One region of the Arthrobacter sp. JB02-1C genome, then DNA from elsewhere that is predicted to be linked to it. Evidence: riboswitches for the same ligand, from Rfam matches in the RefSeq annotation. Region 1 holds a riboswitch; the other holds the start of a gene.

Region 1 (3,143 bases):
ATCATGGTGCGGTCCAGCGCGAGGTCGCGGTCCGAGAGCCGGCGGATGTAGCGCAGCAGCTGGGTTTCGGAGCGGTGCGTGTTGAAGACCGGGTGCTGCAGGTAGTCGGACGTGCGTTCGACGGCGGCGTCCAGCGCGAAGCCTTCCACGGAATCAACGACCGTGGCACCAAAGGCGGCAACGACGTCGGCGACGATAGCCGCCGTCGTGGCTTCATCGGCGGAGATCCCCACCGTGTCGGCGTCGATGGAGCGCAGGTTGATGCCCTTGGCTTCCGCCGCTGCGATGATGTCCGCGGCCTTGCCCGGCACGGAAACAGTCACGGTATCGAAGAACGACGTGTGCAGCACCTTGAGTCCGGCGGCCTGCAGGGAGGCAGCGATGGTCTTCGCGTGGCTGTGCGTGGTCTCGGCGATGGCCTTGAGCCCGTCCGGGCCGTGGTAGACGGCGTAGAACGAGGACACGATGGCCAGCAGCGCCTGCGCGGTGCAGATGTTCGAGGTCGCCTTCTCGCGGCGGATGTGCTGCTCGCGGGTCTGCAGGGCGAGGCGGTAGGCGGGGACCCCGGCGTTGTCCTTGGAAACACCGACGAGCCGGCCCGGCATGGAGCGTTCCAGGCCCTTGGCCACGGCCATGTACGCGGCGTGCGGGCCGCCGAAGAACAGCGGCACACCGAAGCGCTGGGTGGAGCCGACGGCGATGTCGGCGCCCTGCTCACCCGGAGGGGTGATCAGGGTCAGGGCCAGCAGGTCAGCGGCGACCGTGACGAGCGCGCCGCGCTCCTTGGCCTCGGCGATTACGGCGGAGTGGTCGAACACGCGGCCGGACACGCCCGGCTGCTGGAGCACGACGCCGTTGATCGCCCCTTCGGGCAGGCCCTTGGACAGGTCAGCGACCTCGACCTCGAAGCCGAGGGCTTCGGCGCGGCCCTTGACGATAGCGATGGTCTGCGGGAGGCAGTCGGCGTCGAGTACGGTCTTGCCGTCGTGCGCGGACTTGTTCTTGTTGGCGCGGCGCATCATCAGCACGGCCTCGGCGACGGCGGTGGCTTCGTCCAGCAGCGAGGCGTTGGCTACCGGCAGGCCCACCAGGTCCTGGACCATGGTCTGGAAGTTCAGCAGCGCCTCGAGCCGGCCCTGTGAGATTTCCGGCTGGTACGGCGTGTAGGCGGTGTACCAGGCCGGTGCCTCGAGGATATTGCGGCGGATCACGGCGGGGGTAACGGTGTCGTAGTAGCCCTGGCCGATCATCTGCACGGCGGTCTTGTTCTTCGACGCCAGCTTACGCAGCTCCGCCAGGACCTCGACTTCGCTGAGGGCTTCGGTAAGTGCCAGCGGCGAGTCCTGCCGGATGTCTTTCGGGACGGCAGTGTCCACCAGCGCGTCGACGGTGTCGTAGCCGACAGCCTTCAACATGGCGTCGACGTCGGACTGCCGGCGGGCACCGACGTGCCGGTCAACAAAGGACGTGGAGGCTGAGGTAACAGTCACAAGGAACTCCATAACTAAGGCGGCGCAGGGTACGCCACATTGATTCGGGTTCCTCCCCGCTCTGTATTGGACCTGAGAGATTCCGCAGACGAACGTCCGCTTGCACCGTCGGTGAGCGCGGCACCGTGGGTGGACGGGCCGGCTGCTTTCCAGAGTTGCCTTGCCGCGGCGGTACGTGGGCCTGAGAGATTCCTGGGGAGGATTTGCTCCTACGGCGCCTGCTTGTACCTACTTGCAGGACTCTCCCGCCGCAGATCAAAGGCATATTCAATTGCTCGTGACCGTAGTCACAGCTTCCATTGTCCTATGTCGGCGGCGTCTCTGCAAACCGCGGCGTCGCACGGCGTCCGTCGCGCCCAAACGGCAGCGTCCGGCGCCGGGAATCCGGCGTCGGACGCTGTGGCGCGGAAGCGTTCCGCGGTTACTTTTTGGTGTCCGCGGCCGTGACGCTGGCCGTGGGCCGCATGGTTTCCGCGTTCACCATCCAGGCAAGCTGCTCGAGCCGGGCGATGAATTCATGCAGCAGGTCGGCACTGGTGGGGTCTTCCTCGTCCACTGCGTCGTGCACCTTGCGCATGGTGCCGACGGCGGCTTCGAGGGCAGCGACAATCTTGTCGATCGCGTCCTTCGTGCTGATCAGCCCGGCAGGGAACTCGGCGAGGGCGGTGGACTTGGAAACGGTTGAACTGCGGCCGTCCGGAAGGGCGTGCAGGGAGCGCATCCGCTCCGCCGTGTCGTCGGCGAATCCGCGCGCTGCTTCGACGATCTCGTCCAGTTGCAGGTGGAGGTCGCGGAAGTTGGTGCCGACGATGTTCCAGTGCGCCTGCTTGCCCTGGATGTGGAGTTCGATCAGGTCCACCAGCACGGCCTGCAGGTTGTTCGTCAGGGTCGGTGTGGCTTTCATGCATCCTCCTTGATAGGAACGGCTGATACGGCGTTACGCCTCAGACGCTACCCCAGCAAAGATGCGGCCGCGACGGCAGCGGCTGAATTTCACGATCAGCTTACTAAGTGACCTTAGTAAACGTGTGGCCGCCGCGCTAGACCGCCTGGTTGAGCAGGGGACCCTTGGGGAAAATCGCCCGGGTGATGCCTCCGGCCGTGGCCTCTGACAGCTGGGCGAGGTAGTCGTTCCGGCGGCGGGGCGTGATCCGCGACTGCGGCTCGAAGCCCTGGTCCGGCTCGTCCGCGTAGTGCGCGGCGAGGCCGTCGCGCATCAGGCGGATGGCTTCGGCGCGCTGTTGCGACACGGCGGCGTGCGTGGAGCCGAGTTCCGCGGCCAGGTCCTTGACCGTCCGGCCGCCGAAGTAGATTTCCTCAACGACGTAGCGCATCCGGTCCGGCAGCGACTTCACGGCCGCCCGCAGGTACTGGAGCCGTTCGTCCGCCAGCACCGAGTTCTCCGGAGACAGGGTCTCCGCGGCCAGGGTGTCGACGACGGCGTCGTCAAGGGGGGTGAGGGTGCGTGAGGCATCCGCGAGGGCTGCTTCCACGACGCTCTGCTGCACGCCCAAGGCGGAGGCGATCTCGTCAACCGAGGGAGTGCGGCCGAGGGCAGCGGACAGGGTTTCCTGCACCGACATGGTTTCTTTGATCCGGCGCCGGGCCGAACGGGTGGCCCAGTCGCTGGCGCGCATCTCGTCCGCAAAGGCG
Region 2 (3,143 bases), 1.3 Mb from region 1:
TGTCGTCCCGGGCGATGCTCGAAGCCCTCATCGACGGCGAACGCAACCCGGAGGTCCTCGCCGGCCTCGCTAAAGGCACCCTGCGCTCAAGAATCCCCGAGCTCGTCGACGCACTCACCGGCCGGTTCAAGGCCCACCACGCGTTCATGGCCCGGCTGCATCTGGACCAGATCGATGCCCAGTCCCGCATCGTCGACGCACTCACCGGCCGGATCGAAGAGGCGATGACACCCTTTCGTGCCGCCAGGGAATTCCTGGCCACCATCCCCGGAGTCTCCCTCAAAGTCGCCGACGTGATCATCGCCGAAACCGGCGCGGACATGTCCCGCTTCGAAACCCCCGGCCGGCTCGCATCCTGGACCGGCGTCTGTCCCGGCTCCAACGAATCCGCCGGCCGGATCAAATCCGCACACATCCTGCCCGGCAACAAATACCTCAAAGCTGCCCTCGGCACCGCGGCCCTGTCCGCTTCCCGCAGCAAGGACACCTACCTGGCCGCCAAATTCCGGCGCATCGCAGCCCGCCGAGGCCCGATGAAAGCCATCGTTGCGCTGGAACATTGCATTCTCACAGCGGCGTGGCACCTACTCGCCGACGGCGAATGCTACGCCGACCCCGGCGCCGACCACTTCACACGCCTCGACCCGATCAAAGCTAAAAACAACGCCATCAAGAAACTCAACAGCCTCGGCTTCGACGTCACCATCACCCCGGCCGCCGCAGCCTGACAACCCTTACTTTCGTATTAGCTCCGGCGCAGGCCCAACACTCCCGCCCAGCTCGCAAGAAAGACCACCATCGGAGTGATGCGGGCCACAGATTACACACACTTCCGACGCTCGGCAAGGCGGCTGCCGGTGCGTGACGACACAAAGCTCCGCGCTTGACTTTTTTACGTGAGCTATCCCACACTGAAGCGGCCGGATGATCCTTCGGGGTCGACGCCGGCGGCCGTGCGGGCCCTGGTACGTGGTTAAGCGGAGTTGACCTCCAAGCCACTGCGTCGTCCGCATCACAACAAAATGAAAGTGCTTATGATCTGCGGCGGGAGAGTCCTGCCGGTACATTCAGCAGGCGCCGTAGGAGCAAATCCTCCCCAGGAATCTCTCAGGCCCCCGTACCGCCGCGGATAGGCAACTCTGGAAAGCAGCAAGTGCGCCATCTGGCGCGCTGGCTCACCGAAGGTGCAAGCCGGTCCTGGCGACAGGACCAGCGGAAACTCTCAGGTCCCAGACAGAGCGGGGAGGAACCCGGATCATCGTGGCGCGGAGGTGCCACTTGAACGATGGAGTTCCTCATGACGATTCATTCACCAGTTTCAGCCAAGGTTGAAACTCCCCACCTTGAGCGCCAGCTCAGCAACCGGCACATCCAGCTGATTGCGATCGGCGGCGCCATTGGCACCGGCCTGTTTATGGGCTCCGGCAAGACCATCTCGGCGGCGGGACCCTCGGTCATCTTCGTCTACATGATCATCGGTTTCATGCTCTTCTTCGTCATGCGGGCCATGGGCGAGCTGCTGCTGTCCAACCTGCACTACAAGTCCTTCAGCGATTTCGCGGCCGATTTGCTCGGCCCGTGGGCCGGCTTCTTCACCGGCTGGACCTATTGGTTCTGCTGGGTCATCACCGGAATCGCTGACGTTATCGCCATTGCCGGGTACTCCAAGGAACTCTGGCCGGGAGTGCCGCTGTGGATCCCGGGCCTGGTGACGATCGCCATCCTGCTGCTGCTGAACCTGACCACCGTGAAGGCCTTCGGTGAGACCGAGTTCTGGTTCGCCCTCATCAAGATCATCGCCATTGCGGCGCTGATCGTGGTGGGCCTGTTCATGATCTTCAGCGGTTTCAGCTCCGACGCCGGACCGGCCACCTTCACGAACCTCTGGAGCCATGGCGGCTTCTTCCCGAACGAATTCATGGGCTTCGTAGCCGGTTTCCAGATCGCCGTCTTCGCATTCGTCGGCATCGAACTCGTCGGCACCACGGCGGCCGAGGCCAAGGACCCGGAAAAGAACCTGCCCAAGGCCATTAACTCCATCCCGATCCGGGTTCTGCTTTTCTACGTCGGCGCACTGATCATCCTGATGTCCGTCATCCCGTGGACCCAGTTCGCCGCGGGCCACAGTCCCTTCATTGCCATGTTCTCCCTGGCCGGCCTCGGCGCCGCAGCCACGGTGGTCAACCTGGTGGTCCTGACCTCGGCGATGTCATCCGCCAATTCCGGCATCTACTCCACCTCACGCATGGTTTACGGACTCGCCCAGGAAGGCGATGCACCGGCCCGTTTCGGCGCGCTGTCCCGCCGCAAAGTACCCCAGAACGCCCTGTTCCTGTCCTGCGTACTGTTGCTCGCCGGCGTCGTCCTGATGTACGCCGGGGACAACATCGGTAAGGCCTTCGAGATGGTCACCACCGTGTCCGCGGTCTGCTTCGTCTTCGTCTGGTCGATCATTCTCGCCAGCTACCTGGCCTTCCGCCGGCGCCGCCCCCACCTGCACGCGGCATCCAAGTTCAAGATGCCCGGCGGCGTGCCCATGGTTTGGGTGGTCTTCGCTTTCTTCGCCTTCGTGCTGTGGGCGCTCACTACCCAGCCGGACACGCTGGAGGCGCTGCTGGTGACGCCGGTTTGGTTCGTAGTGCTCGGCGTGGCGTGGGCTGTCCTGCGCCGTCGGCCGAGCCACCTGGCCCGCTACCAGGCATTCCAGGCGGACCTGCAGTCCGAGCAGGACATCGCTGCGGACCTCCAGGCGGAGGCCAACAAATGACCGCCGGATCCGCCGCACTGCCGGCTGGCTCCGCCGCGGCAGGCGCCGCCGCGGAAGGACCGGAGGCGCCGGGCACTGAGTTCGTCCTCACGCTCGACTGCGCCGAATCGCCCGGGATCATCAACTCGGTCTCAAAGTTCCTGCTGGAGCACGGCTGCAACATCGTTGATATCAAGCAGTTCGGTGACCGGCAGGTGGAACACTTCTTCCTGCGGGCACACTTCGTCTCCTCAGGCCCGGCAGACGTCGAGGACCTCAGGGGAGGCTTCGCTGCGGTGGCGGCGGAGTGGAAGATGAACTGGCGCCTGGAACGCCACGGCAGGAAACAGCGGATCCTTGTCATGGTCTCCAAGTACGGCCATTGCCTGAACGACCT

Evidence for each region. Region 1 has a riboswitch for glycine ahead of gcvP (aminomethyl-transferring glycine dehydrogenase). Riboswitches for the same ligand answer to the same signal wherever they lie in the genome.
Region 2: another riboswitch for glycine. It lies ahead of cycA (D-serine/D-alanine/glycine transporter); the one in region 1 lies ahead of gcvP (aminomethyl-transferring glycine dehydrogenase).

Annotation. Positions count from the first base shown of each region.
Region 1 covers NZ_CM173235.1:1,856,858-1,860,000, reverse strand. The annotation lists gene gcvP (aminomethyl-transferring glycine dehydrogenase) at 1-1,490, opposite strand, end outside; glycine riboswitch at 1,542-1,648, opposite strand; glycine riboswitch at 1,650-1,748, opposite strand; gene AC3ANP_RS09005 (Dps family protein) at 1,912-2,394, opposite strand; gene AC3ANP_RS09000 (sigma-70 family RNA polymerase sigma factor) at 2,531-3,143, opposite strand, start outside.
Region 2 covers NZ_CM173235.1:3,164,306-3,167,448, reverse strand. The annotation lists gene AC3ANP_RS14815 (IS110 family RNA-guided transposase) at 1-728, shown strand, start outside; glycine riboswitch at 1,036-1,133, shown strand; gene cycA (D-serine/D-alanine/glycine transporter) at 1,298-2,767, shown strand; gene purU (formyltetrahydrofolate deformylase) at 2,764-3,143, shown strand, end outside.